DNA from 2 places in the Streptomyces sp. NPDC034670 genome. Region 2 is predicted to be linked to the other one. Evidence: predicted binding sites of a transcription regulator. Region 2 holds the regulator's gene; the other holds the start of a gene.
The links. The regulator HrcA, encoded in region 2, represses chaperone genes, less so after heat shock. The targets are predictions, from matches to a motif close to TTNGCACTCNGNNNNNCNGAGTGCNAA.
Positions count from the first base shown of each region.

Region 1: groL (chaperonin GroEL) is a predicted target of HrcA. The motif match lies at 3,205-3,231, and genes of this name have one in related genera.

Region 1 covers NZ_JBVITR010000003.1:242,406-249,254, forward strand. Annotated here, with positions in the region: gene ACZ56B_RS03820 (NADH:flavin oxidoreductase) at 1-1,125, opposite strand, end outside; gene groL (chaperonin GroEL) at 1,418-3,040, opposite strand; gene ACZ56B_RS03830 (cold-shock protein) at 3,535-3,738, opposite strand; gene ACZ56B_RS03835 (MoaD/ThiS family protein) at 4,169-4,444, opposite strand; gene thrC (threonine synthase) at 4,441-5,736, opposite strand; SAM riboswitch class I at 5,755-5,902, opposite strand; gene ACZ56B_RS03845 (glucosyl-3-phosphoglycerate synthase) at 6,040-6,849, shown strand, end outside.
Region 2 covers NZ_JBVITR010000026.1:82,531-89,379, reverse strand. Annotated here, with positions in the region: gene hemW (radical SAM family heme chaperone HemW) at 1-486, shown strand, start outside; gene ACZ56B_RS18900 (DUF3097 domain-containing protein) at 586-1,392, opposite strand; gene ACZ56B_RS18895 (MBL fold metallo-hydrolase) at 1,421-2,158, opposite strand; gene hrcA (heat-inducible transcriptional repressor HrcA) at 2,319-3,335, shown strand; gene dnaJ (molecular chaperone DnaJ) at 3,336-4,472, shown strand; gene ACZ56B_RS18880 (nitronate monooxygenase) at 4,634-5,707, shown strand; gene ACZ56B_RS18875 (16S rRNA (uracil(1498)-N(3))-methyltransferase) at 5,704-6,444, shown strand; gene ACZ56B_RS18870 (hypothetical protein) at 6,651-6,849, shown strand, end outside.

The DNA.
Region 1 (6,849 bases), on a different contig from region 2:
GGACGTGAGCGCCGCGGCGTCGTAGGGCGCGAGTTCGCCGAAGCGGCCCTCGAGCACCTTGGCCGCCCAGTGCGGGTCCTGGAGCAGGGCCCGGCCCACGGCCACGAGGTCGAACTCGTCGCGCTCCATCCGGTCGAGCAGGTTGTCGAGGCTGCTCACCCCCGCCCCCTCGCCGCGGAACGTCCTGGTGAAGTCGCCGTCGTCGAGGCCCACCGACCCGACGGTGACGGCGGGCCGGCCGGTCAGCTTCCTCGTCCAGCCGGCCAGGTTGAGGTCGGCGCCCTCGAACTCGGGGAGCCAGTAGCGGCGCGTGGAGGCGTGGAAGGCGTCGACACCGGCCGCGGCGAGCGGGGTGAGGATCGCCTCCAGCTCCTGGGGGGTGTCGGCGAGGCGGGCGCGGTAGGCGTCCTGCTTCCACTGCGAGTACCGGAAGACCACCGGGAAGTCCGGGGACACCGCCTCCCGCACGGCGGCGACGACCTCCGCCGCGAACTTCGTCCGGGCCACCGGGTCGCCGCCGTAGGCGTCGGTGCGGCGGTTGGTGCCGGCCCACAGGAACTGGTCGATGAGGTAGCCGTGGGCGCCGTGCAGCTCCACCCCGTCGAAGCCGATCCGCTCGGCCGCGGCGGCGGCCTCGGCGAAGGCGCCGATCACCTCGTCGATGTCCCGCCGGGTCATGGCCCGGCCGCCCTCGCTGCCGTCGGTCCGCAGCCCGGACGGCCCGACGACCGGGGCGTCCGGGAACGGCGGCTCCCCCGCCCGGCGCACCGTGCCGATGTGCCACAGCTGCGGCATGATCGTGCCGCCGGCCGCGTGCACCGCCTCGGCGACCCTCGCCCAGCCCGCGAGCTGCTCCTCCCCGTGGAAGCGGGGCACCCGGTCGCTCTGCCCCGCGGAGGGGTGGCCGACGTACGTCCCCTCGGTGACGATCAGCCCGACCCCGGCGGCCGCACGGCGGGAGTAGTACGACGCGACGTCCTCCCCCGGGACGCCGCCCGGCGAGAACTGCCGGGTCATCGGCGCCATGACGATGCGGTTCGGGACGGTCAGGCCGTTGATCACGGCCGGGCGGGACAGGATCCGGGCCGCGCGGGAGGCCGTTTCGGAGGCGGTGGTGACGGTCACGGGGGCTCCTCCAGGAGATACCGGTCAGTATGTGCACACGCATGGAATCTGTGCTGTACGGGCAACCGGTCCGCCCGCCACGGGCATTCCCGCCCTCCCTCCCGGGTGGCGCACGTCATACCCGCTTCTGACCTGTCGTCAACACGCTTCAGCGGGAACGGGGTTCGCGGGAGCCCCGGTTCGCCGGGGGGGGCGGACGGGACCGACCGGACACGCACGAGGGCGGCACCCCCCGGTGCACGGGGAGTGCCGCCCTCGGTCACGCGTCGGACGGTTCTGATCCTCGGGAGGATCAGAAGTCCATGTCACCGCCCGGCATGCCGCCGCCGGCCGGGGCCGCGGCCTTCTCCGGCTTGTCGGCGATGACGGCCTCGGTGGTGAGGAACAGCGCGGCGATCGACGCGGCGTTCTGCAGCGCGGAGCGCGTCACCTTGGCCGGGTCGATGATGCCTTCCTTGACCAGGTCGACGTAGTCGCCGGTCGCGGCGTTCAGGCCGTGGCCCGGGGTCAGGTTGCGCACCTTCTCCACCACGACGCCGCCCTCGAGGCCGGCGTTGACGGCGATCTGCTTCAGCGGGGCCTCCAGGGCGATGCGCACGGCGTTGGCGCCGGTCGCCTCGTCACCCTCGAGCTCCAGCTTCTCGAAGACCTGGGAGGCCTGCAGCAGGGCCACGCCACCACCGGCGACGATGCCCTCCTCGACGGCCGCCTTGGCGTTGCGGACGGCGTCCTCGATGCGGTGCTTGCGCTCCTTGAGCTCCACCTCGGTGGCGGCACCGGCCTTGATGACCGCGACACCGCCGGCGAGCTTCGCCAGGCGCTCCTGCAGCTTCTCGCGGTCGTAGTCGGAGTCGCTGTTCTCGATCTCGGCGCGGATCTGGTTCACGCGGCCCTGGACCTGGTCGGCGGAGCCGGCACCGTCGACGATGGTGGTCTCGTCCTTGGTGATGACGACCTTGCGGGCCTTGCCCAGGAGGTCGAGCGTGGCGTTCTCCAGCTTGAGGCCGACCTCCTCGGAGATGACCTCGCCGCCCGTGAGGATGGCGATGTCGCCGAGCATGGCCTTGCGGCGGTCGCCGAAGCCCGGGGCCTTGACGGCGACGGACTTGAAGGTGCCGCGGATCTTGTTGACGACCAGGGTCGACAGGGCCTCGCCCTCGACGTCCTCGGCGATGATCAGCAGCGGCTTGCCCGACTGCATGACCTTCTCCAGGAGCGGGAGCAGGTCCTTGACGTTGGAGATCTTGGAGTTGGCGATCAGGATGTACGGGTCGTCGAGGACGGCCTCCATACGCTCCATGTCGGTGGCGAAGTACGCCGAGATGTAGCCCTTGTCGAAGCGCATGCCCTCGGTGAGCTCCAGCTCCAGACCGAAGGTCTGGGACTCCTCGACGGTGATGACGCCTTCCTTGCCGACCTTGTCCATGGCCTCGGCGATGAGCTCGCCGATCTGGGTGTCGGCGGCGGAGATGGAGGCCGTGGAGGCGATCTGCTCCTTGGTCTCGACGTCCTTCGCCTGCTCGAGCAGGGCGGCGGAGACGGCCTCGACGGCCTTCTCGATGCCGCGCTTCAGGGCCATCGGGTTGGCGCCGGCGGCGACGTTGCGCAGGCCCTCCTTGACCAGGGCCTGGGCGAGGACGGTCGCGGTGGTCGTACCGTCACCGGCGACGTCGTCCGTCTTCTTGGCGACTTCCTTGACCAGCTCGGCGCCGATCTTCTCGTACGGGTCCTCGAGCTCGATCTCCTTGGCGATGGAGACACCGTCGTTGGTGATCGTGGGGGCGCCCCACTTCTTCTCGAGGACGACGTTGCGGCCCTTGGGGCCGAGGGTCACCTTGACGGCGTCCGCGAGCTGGTTCATGCCGCGCTCGAGGCCGCGCCGCGCCTCCTCGTCGAACGCGATGATCTTGGCCATGTGAAGTGGTCCCTCCAGGACTGGGGGTGATTCCTTCGGACCGCGCCCGCGCCCGCGACGGACGGCTCGCCGGCCTCGTGGTTCCTTGCCCCACCCGGCCCGCGGGCCTCACCGACCCGGTCCTTACGTTGTCACTCTCACCTTCAGAGTGCTAACGCCAATGATTAGCACTCGACCCCTCCGAGTGCAAGGCGCGCTCGCGAAGCGGGCTCGATGAGAGGTGGTGGTCGGGTGACGGACGGGCGCGGGCGGCCGCGGGCGCGAGAGGTGGCCGCAGGGGCCGGAAGGCGGCTCGGCCGTCCGCGAACACGCGCCCGGGCGAGCGCGGCGCACGCCCGGGCTCGCCCGCGCACGGCGCACGCCCCGTCCGGGCGCGGCGCACACCCACGCTCGTCCGGGCACGGCGCGCACCCCGGCCGGGCATGGCGAAGGGCCCGTGCCCCGGGAGGCACGGGCCCTTCGCCGGCAGAAGATTCCTGCGGCTGGTAGCGCGTTCAGGCAGTGACGCGAACCATGTCGGCCTGTGGGCCCTTCTGGCCCTGCGAGATCTCGAACTCGACCCGCTGGCCCTCTTCCAGGGTGCGGTAGCCGTCCATCTGGATCGCGCTGTAGTGGACGAAAACATCCGCACCACCGTCGACCGCGATGAAGCCGTACCCCTTCTCCGCGTTGAACCACTTGACGGTGCCCTGAGCCATGCCTAACTCCCCTATTACTGGCCCTTGCACAGATCCACACTTCGCGGATCCGGGTCATACCTCACCCCCCAACGGTTGGGGGCGTGCGCCGGAACGCGTCGACCGCGGCTGAATGTATCTGCCCAACTGCCGTCTGCAACAGGTCAATCGGACGAGAAATCTGGACGCCACGAGCCCGGGATATGGCGAGAATTCATCTGGTTTCAGGGCAAGTCGGGCCGCACATCAGGGGCAAATGCCGCGAAAGGCGCCCGCACTTTGGCTACATCCAGTCGGGCGTACGGCAGGAATCAAAGGTTCCCGATCGAGGGATCGGATCCGCGTTCCCCAACTCTACCGTGCTCAATCCCATGGAATAGCCCCCTCCGCATCTCTCACGGAGGGGGCCATGTGATGGACGCTCGGTAACCGGGATTACCGACGGTAATGATCAGCCCCCGGCGACCGCCGGAATGATGGACACGCCCGCGCCGTCCGGGGTGGGGGTCCCGAGGCCCTGCTCGAAGCGCACGTCGTCGTCGTCGACGTAGACGTTGACGAAGCGGCGCAGCCTGCCCTGGTCGTCCAGGACCCGGGCGGCGATCCCGGTGTGGTTCTTCTCCAGGTCCTCGATGACCTCGGCGAGGGTCGCGCCCTCGGCGCTCACCTCGGCCCGGCCGCCGGTGTAGGTGCGCAGGATGGTCGGGATGCGGACGGTCACGCTCATGCGAGGCCTGCCTCTCGGAACGACTCCAGGTTGGGGCGGATGGTCGCGGTGAGCCCGGTGCCGGCCACCGCGTCCAGCGTCTTCAGGCCGTCACCGGTGTTGAGCACGACGGTGGTCAGGGCCGGGTCGAGCACGCCGTCGTCGACGAGCTTCTTCGTCACGCCGACCGTGACGCCGCCCGCCGTCTCGGCGAAGATGCCCTCGGTGCGGGCGAGCAGCCTGATGGCGTCCACGATCTGGCCGTCCGTCACGTCCTCCACGGCGCCGCCCGTCCGGCGTGCGATGTCCAGGACGTACGGGCCGTCGGCGGGGTTGCCGATGGCGAGCGACTTGGCGATGGTGTCCGGCTTCTGCGGCCGCACGACGTCGTGGCCCGCCTTGTAGGCGGCCGACACCGGCGAGCAGCCCTCGGCCTGCGCACCGAAGATCTTGTACGGCCGGTCCTCCACCAGCCCGAGCCCGATCAGCTCCCGCAGACCCTTGTCGATCTTCGTGAGCTGCGAGCCGGAGGCGATGGGGACGACGATCTGGTCGGGCAGCCGCCAGCCGAGCTGCTCGCAGATCTCGTACGCCAGGGTCTTGGAGCCCTCCGCGTAGTACGGCCGCAGGTTGACGTTGACGAAGCCCCAGCCCTCGCCGGCCGGGTCGCCGATCAGCTCGGAGCAGAAGCGGTTCACGTCGTCGTAGTTGCCCTCGATGCCGACGAGTTCCCCGCCGTAGACGGCGGCCATGACGACCTTCCCCTGCTCCAGGTCGTGCGGGATGAACACGCAGGAGCGCAGGCCGGCCCGCGCGGCGGCGGCGCCGACCGCGCCGGCCAGGTTGCCGGTGGAGGAGCAGGACAGGGTGGTGAAGCCGAAGGCGCGGGCGGCCTCCAGGGCCTGGGCGACGACGCGGTCCTTGAAGGAGTGCGTCGGGTTGCCGGAGTCGTCCTTGACGTACAGGCCGCCGGTGACGCCGAGTTCACGGGCGAGGTTGTCGGCCTTGACCAGCGCGGTCCAGCCGGGGTTGAGGTTCGGCTTGGTCGCCACGTCGGCGGGGACGGGCAGCAGCGGCGCGTAGCGCCAGATGTTCGCGGGGCCCGCCTCGATCCGCTTGCGCAGTTCCCCGGCGTCCAGGCCCGAGAAGTCGTAGGCGATCTCCAGCGGGCCGAAACACTCCTCGCAGGCGAAGACGGGGCCGAGGGGCACGCGGTGGCCGCATTCGCGGCAGGAGAGCGCGGCGGCGGAGCCCAGGTCGACGGAGTTCGCGGCGGCGGAGTCGGTGGTGCTTGCAACGGTCTGCACAGCCATGTGAGGCGAGGCCCTTTCTCCTCATCTTCCTCACGACGCATCTCGCCGTGAGACGGATTTGGCACCTTCCCTAGCCGGGAGCCTCGCCACGTCCGTGTGACAAGAACCGACTGGAGGGTTGCCGGGGCTTCATCGGGCCGTGTCCCTCTGCCCCTCTGGATGAGCGGTGTTCAGTTGTCCGCGCGACGACCCCGACATGCGAGGGCCGTCCACGTTGCTCAAGACTGTAACCGAAGGCCTGGGTGGTCGAGACAGCCCGTCCGAACCGCGAGACGGATCACAGGCCAGTGAGGAGCCGGGACCGTGCTGGAAGAAGTCGAGCGCTGGCTGAGCGAACGCTCCTGGTCCGTGACCGACCGACCGCTGCACCAGGTCCTGGCGGCCAAACGCGCCACGGGCCGGACGGTGAGCGTGGTGCTGCCCGCGCTCAACGAGGAGGCGACGGTCGGCGAGATCGTGTCCGTGATCCGGCGCGACCTGGTGCTCCGGGTCCCCCTGGTCGACGAGGTCGTGGTGGTCGACTCGGGCTCGACCGACCGCACGTCCCAGAAGGCGGCGGCGGCGGGCGCGCGGGTGGTGCACCGGGACACGATCCTGCCCCGCATACCGGCCGTGCCCGGCAAGGGCGAGGTGCTGTGGCGCTCCCTGCTCGTCACCCGCGGCGACATCGTCTGCTTCGTCGACGCGGACCTGCGCGAGTTCTCCTCCGACTTCGTCTCCGGCATCGTCGGCCCGCTGCTCACCGAACCGGACCTGCAGTTGGTCAAGGCCATGTACGACCGCCCCCTGGGCTCCGCGGCCGGCCAGGGCGGCCGGGTCACGGAGCTGATGGCCCGCCCGCTGCTCAACCTGCACTGGCCGCGGCTGGCCGGTTTCGTCCAGCCGCTGGGCGGCGAGTACGCGGCCCGCCGCTCCCTGCTGGAGCGGCTCCCCTTCCCCGTCGGCTACGGCGTGGAGCTCGGCATGCTGGTCGACGCCCTGCACCTGGTCGGCCTGGACGCCCTCGCCCAGGTCGACGTCGGGGTCCGCCACCACCGCCACCAGGACGGCCAGGCCCTCGGCCGCATGGCCGCCGCGATCTACCGCACCGCCCAGCTCCGGCTGGCCCGCGGC
Region 2 (6,849 bases):
GACGACGTGCACGCCGACCGCTACCTCATCGCCGAGCAGACCCTGTCGGCGGCGGGCTTCGCCTGGTACGAGGTGTCGAACTGGGCCACCTCCGAGGCGGCCCGCTGCCTGCACAACGAGCTGTACTGGCGCGGCGCCGACTGGTGGGGCGCGGGCCCCGGCGCCCACAGCCACGTCGGCGGCGTGCGCTGGTGGAACGTGAAGCACCCCGGGGCGTACGCGGCGGCGCTGGCGGCGGGACGGTCGCCGGGGGCCGGGCGCGAGGTCCTGTCGGACGAGGACCGCCGGGTGGAGCGGATCCTCCTCGAACTGCGCCTCGAGGAGGGCGTCCCCCTCTCCCTCCTCCGCCCGGAGGGCCTGGGGGCCGCCCGCCGCGCCCTGGCCGACGGCCTGCTCCGGCCGGGCCCGTACGAGGAGGGCCGCGCGGCCCTCACCCTGCGCGGGCGGCTGCTGGCGGACGCGGTGGTGCGGGACCTGGTGGACTGAACGGGGGCCTCCCCGCCCCCACCCGCCCCCGGGGCGCTGCCCCCGGGCCGCTCCCGGCGTCCGGGGAGCGGGGAGCCGGGGCGGGGAGCGGCCGGCCGGTCAGGACGGCGGCGCGGTCACGAAGTCGATCAGCTCCTCGACCCTGCCCAGGAGGGCCGGCTCCAGGTCCTTGTACGACCGCACCCGGGACAGGACGTGCCGCCAGGCCGCCCCCGTGTCCTCCGGCCACCCCAGCGCCCGGCACACGCCCGTCTTCCAGTCCTGCCCGCGCGGCACCCGCGGCCACCGCGGGATCCCCAGCGAGGCCGGCTTCACCGCCTCCCAGACGTCGACGTACGGGTGGCCCACCACCAGGGCGTGCTCGCTCGTCACCGACTCGGCGATGCGCCACTCCTTGCTGCCCGGGACCAGGTGGTCCACCAGGACGCCGAGGCGGGCGTCCGGGCCGGGGGCGAAGTCCGCGACGACGGACGGCAGGTCGTCGACGCCCTCCAGGTACTCCACGACCACGCCCTCGACGCGCAGGTCGTCGCCCCACACCTTCTCGACCAGCTCGGCGTCGTGCCGGCCCTCGACGTAGATGCGCCCCGCGCGGGCCACCCGCGCGCGGGCGCCGGGGACGGCCACCGAACCGGACGCCGTCCGGGTGGGCCGCGGCGGGCCGGCGGCGGGCCGCACCAGGGTCACCGGGCGGCCCTCCAGCAGGAAGCCGCGCGGCTCCAGCGGGAACACGCGGTGCTTGCCGAAGCGGTCCTCCAGGGTCACCGTGCCCGCCTCGCAGCGGATCACCGCGCCGCAGAAGCCGGTGCCGGGCTCCTCCACCACCAGGCCGGGCTCGGCCGCGACCTCGGGCACCGGCTGCGGCTTCTTCCACGGAGGGGTCAGATCGGCGGAGTACTGGCGCATTCCGCTGACGATAGGAGGAATCCGCCCGTCAGGAGTGGCGTGACACGCCGAAACGGGCCGCCAGGGCGTCGCGTTGGGCCCGGACGAACGCCGCGTCCACCACCGCCCCGTGGCCGGGGACGTACCGCGCGTCCTCGCCGCCCAGCTCCAGCAGCCGGTCCAGGGCGGCCGGCCAGCGGGACGGGACGGCGTCGGGGCCCGCCTGCGGTTCGCCCGACTCCTCCACCAGGTCGCCGCAGAAGACCACCACCGGGTCGCCGGGGACCAGCACCGCGAGGTCGTGGGCCGTGTGCCCCGGGCCCACGTCCGCCAGCAGCACCGGCCGGCCGCCGTCCGGGCCGAGGTCGAGCGTCCGCTCGCCGGACACCGTGTGGCGCGGCCGGACCAGCGCGTCCACGGCCTCCCGGGCCACCCGCGCGTCCAGCCCGTGGCGCACCGCGTCCGCGCGCAGCTCCTCCCGCCCGTACGCCGGCGCCGCGCCCGCCCCCGCCGCCCCGAACACCTCCGCGTCCGCGAACGCCGCGGCCCCGAGGACGTGGTCGAAGTGGGGATGGGTGAGCGCGAGATGCGTCACACGGCGTCCGGTGAGCGCCCGCGCCTCGGCCCGCAACCGTGCGCCCTCGCCCGGACTCGAGCCCGCGTCGACGAGCAGCACGGCGTCCGCCCCGACGACGAGCCCCGCCGTGCAGTCCCACCCCGGCAGCCGGCGCCGCCCCACCCCGGGCGCCACCCGCTCCCACCCCGCCTCTTCCCACGTCACGGTCATACGGGGACGCTACCGCCGCCGTGCCGCCCGGCGCGGCGGCGCGGGACCGGCCTTGCCCGAGGTGTACCCCCCGGCCGTACACTGGGCCGGGGAAGTCTGGCACTCGCGTGCGAAGAGTGCCAGGGAAGTTACCGGGCGGAAGCGACTGGAGGTGTGCGCGATGCTCAGCGAACGCAGACTCCAGGTGCTGCGCGCGATCGTCCAGGACTACGTCGGCACCGAGGAGCCCGTCGGCTCCAAGGCGCTCACCGAGCGGCACCGGCTCGGCGTCTCCCCGGCCACCGTGCGCAACGACATGGCCGCGCTGGAGGAGGAGGGCTACATCGCCCAGCCGCACACCAGCGCCGGCCGCATCCCCACCGACAAGGGCTACCGGCTGTTCGTCGACAAGCTCGCCGGCGTCAAGCCGATGAGCCCGCCGGAGCGGCGCGCCATCCAGAACTTCCTCGAGGGCGCCGTCGACCTCGACGACGTGGTGGCCCGTACGGTGCGGCTGCTCGCGCAGCTGACCCGGCAGGTCGCCGTCGTGCAGTACCCGTCGCTGACCCGCTCGACGGTGCGGCACGTGGAGCTGCTGTCCCTCGCGCCGGCGCGCCTGATGCTGGTGCTGATCACGGACACCGGCCGGGTCGAGCAGCGCATGGTCGACTGCCCGGCCCCGTTCGGGGAGGCGTCCCTGGCGGACCTGCGCGCACGGCTCAACAGCCGGGTCGCGGGCCGCCGGTTCACCGACGTGCCGAACCTGGTGGAGGACCTCCCGGAGGACTTCGAGGCCGAGGACCGCGGTACCGTCTCGACGGTCCTGTCCACCCTCCTGGAGACGCTCGTCGAGGAGAACGAGGAGCGGCTGATGATCGGCGGCACCGCCAACCTCACCCGCTTCGGGCACGACTTCCCCCTCACGATCCGGCCCGTCCTGGAGGCGCTGGAGGAGCAGGTGGTGCTCCTCAAGCTGCTCGGCGAGGCGAAGGATCCGGGCGTGACCGTCCGCATCGGTCACGAGAACGCCCACGAAGGACTCAACTCCACGTCCGTCGTGTCGGTCGGCTACGGTTCGGGCGGCGAGGCTGTCGCCAAGCTCGGCGTGGTCGGACCGACCCGCATGGACTACCCCGGAACGATGGGAGCGGTACGCGCAGTGGCACGGTACGTCGGACAAATCCTGGCGGAGTCATAGGTGGCCACGGACTACTACGCCGTACTCGGCGTACGCCGCGACGCGTCGCAGGAAGAGATCAAGAAGGCCTTCCGGCGGCTCGCCCGCGAGCTGCATCCGGACGTCAATCCGGACCCGAAGACCCAGGAGCGGTTCAAGGAGATCAACGCCGCCTACGAGGTGCTGTCGGACCCGCAGAAGAAGCAGGTCTACGACCTCGGCGGCGACCCGCTCTCGCAGTCCGGCGGCGGCGGCGCGGGCGGCTTCGGCGCCGGTGGCTTCGGGAACTTCTCCGACATCATGGACGCGTTCTTCGGCACGGCGTCGCAGCGCGGGCCGCGCTCGCGCACCCGCCGCGGCCAGGACGCGATGATCCGCATCGAGGTCGAGCTCGACGAGGCCGCGTTCGGCACGACCAAGGACATCCAGGTCGACACGGCGATCGTCTGCACCACCTGCAGCGGCGAGGGCGCCGCTCCGGGCACCAGCGCGCAGACCTGCGACATGTGCCGCGGCCGCGGTGAGGTCTCCCAGGTCACGCGCTCCTTCCTGGGCCAGGTCATGACCTCGCGCCCGTGCCCGCAGTGCCAGGGCTTCGGCACCGTGGTCCCCACGCCGTGCCCGGAGTGCGCGGGCGACGGCCGGATCCGCTCCCGGCGCACGCTCACCGTCAAGATCCCGGCCGGTGTCGACAACGGCACCCGGATCCAGCTCGCCGGTGAGGGCGAGGTCGGGCCGGGCGGCGGTCCCGCCGGCGACCTGTACGTCGAGATCCACGAGCTGCCGCACCCCACCTTCCAGCGGCGCGGCGACGACCTGCACTGCACGGTCACCATCCCGATGACCGCGGCGGCCCTCGGCACCAAGGTGCCGCTGGAGACGCTGGACGGCATGGAGGAGGTCGACATCCGGCCCGGCACCCAGTCCGGCCAGTCGATCCCGCTGCACGGCCGGGGCGTCACGCACCTGCGCGGCGGCGGCCGGGGCGACCTCGTCGTGCACGTCGAGGTCCAGACCCCGACCAAGCTCGACCCCGAGCAGGAGCGGCTGCTGCGCGAACTGGCCAAGCTCCGCGGCGAGGAACGCCCGCAGGGCCAGTTCCAGCCGGGACAGCAGGGACTGTTCTCGCGGCTGAAGGACGCCTTCAACGGGCGGTGAGCCGCCCGGTCGCGGGGCGGCCGGCCGCTGCCGGGGTCCGGGGGGCACCCCCGGGCGGGCACGGTCGGCCGGGCCCCGCTCCCGCGGTGCTCCGGAAAGCGGCCCGCGCCCGGGGGACGGGTCGCTTCGGGTGCGTCCGGGGGACGTGACACCATGCCGTCATGTCCTCCGTACCGACCGATCTCTTCCCGCACCCGATCGTGCAGGCGCCCATGGCGGGCGGTGTCTCCGTGCCGCAGCTCGCCGCCGCCGTCTCCGAGGCGGGCGGGCTCGGTTTCCTCGCCGCCGGGTACAAGACCGCGGACGGGATGTACCAGGACATCAAGCAGGTGCGGGGACTGACCGGCAGGCCGTTCGGCGTCAACCTCTTCCTGCCCCAGCCGGAGACGGCCGATCCCGCCGCCGTCGGCGTCTACGCCCACCAGCTGGCCGGGGAGGCCGCCTGGTACGAGACCGAGCTCGGCGACCCCGACGGCGGCCGCGACGACGGTTTCGACGCCAAGCTCGCCGTCCTCCTGGACGACCCGGTGCCGGTGGTGTCGTTCCACTTCGGCGTGCCGGCCCGCGGGGTCCTGGACTCCCTCCGCCGCGTCGGCACGTTCACCCTGGCCACCGCCACGACCGCGGAGGAGGCACGGGCCGTCGAGCGGGCCGGCGCGGACGCGGTGATCGCGCAGGGCGTCGAGGCCGGCGGCCACCAGGGCACCCACGCGGACGTCCCGGAGGCGGACGGCTCCGGCATCGGGCTGCTGTCCCTGCTCGCCCAGGTCCGGGAGTCCGTCGGCATCCCGGTCGTCGCGGCCGGCGGCATCATGCGCGGCAGCCAGATCGCCGCGGTGCTCGCGGCCGGAGCCGCCGCGGCCCAGCTCGGCACGGCCTTCCTCGCCACCCACGAGTCCGGCGCGCACGCCCTGCACAAGCGGGCCCTGACCGACCCCCTGTACGTCCGCACCGAGCTGACCCGGGCCTTCTCCGGCCGCCCCGCCCGCGGCCTGGTCAACCGCTTCCTGCGCGAGCACGGCCCCTACGCGCCCGCCGCCTACCCGGACGTCCACCACCTCACCGCGCCCCTGCGCAAGGCCGCGGCCAGGGCCGGGGACGCGCAGGGCATGGCGCTGTGGGCGGGCCAGGGCCACCGGATGGCCCGGGAGCTGCCCGCCGGGCGGCTGGTGGAGGTGCTGGTCGCCGAACTCGCCTCCGCCCGGGCGACGTTGTCGGCGGGAGGTGCCCGGTGACCGCGCCGGTGTTCGTCGTCGACCACTTCGGCACGGACGGCGGGGGCCGTTACGTGCTCGACGGCCCCGAGGGGCGGCACGCCGTCTCCGTGAAGCGGCTGCGGGCCGGGGAGAGCGTCGTCCTCACCGACGGCGCGGGCCGCTGGGCCGAGGGCGAGGTCGAGGGCACCGAGGGCAAGGACCGCCTGGTGGTGGCCCTCGGCGACGTGGTCGAGGAGCCCGCCGAGTCCCTCCGTCTGACCGTCGTCCAGGCGCTGCCCAAGGGCGACCGGGGCGAGCTGGCCGTGGAGACGATGACCGAGGTCGGCGTCGACGCGATCGTGCCGTGGTCGGCGGCGCGCTGCATCACGCAGTGGAAGGGGGAGCGGGGGCTGAAGTCCCTCGCCAAGTGGCGGGCGACGGCCCGCGAGGCCGGCAAGCAGTCCCGCCGGGTGCGCTTCCCCGAGGTCGCGGACGCGGCGACGACCCGGCAGGTCGCCTCGCTCCTGGCCGGGGCCGACTTCGCCGCCGTCCTGCACGAGAGCGGCACCGAACCCCTCGCGACCGCCGAACTCCCCGCCCGTGGCCACATCGTGCTGGTCGTCGGACCCGAAGGCGGCATCTCCCCCGAGGAGTTGGAGCTCTTCGCGCGGGCCGGGGCCAGGCCCCACCGCCTGGGCCGCAGCGTCCTGCGCACGTCCACCGCCGGCACCGCGGCGGCGGCCGTCCTGCTCGCCCGCACGGGCCGCTGGTCCTGACGGGCCCCGGCCGTCCGTCCGCCGGCAGCGGTTCCCGGCCGTCCGGTCCCACGGCCCGTCGGGCAGCCCGCGCGGACCGTCCCGCCCGCCGTGACCCCGTCCGCGGCGCGGCCTCCTGACCCGGCGTCCGTTCGCCGGCCCGGGGTGGTGCGCAGTGGCCGTATGCGCCCTACCGCCCCCGCGGCGACGGTGGCAGGCTGCCGTCCATGGGGGCATCGAGGAACAGGGCCCGGCGCGGGGCGCGGTGGCGGCGGCCGGTGGTGGCCGCCGGGTTCGTCGCGGCCGCGGTGGGCGCGACCGTGGCGTGCGAACCGGGCGGACTGAGTTCCACGGCGGTCGCGTACACGACCGACGAGACCGTGACCGAGGAGCTCGGCCGGCGCAAGGTCGGGGTGCGGTGGCTCA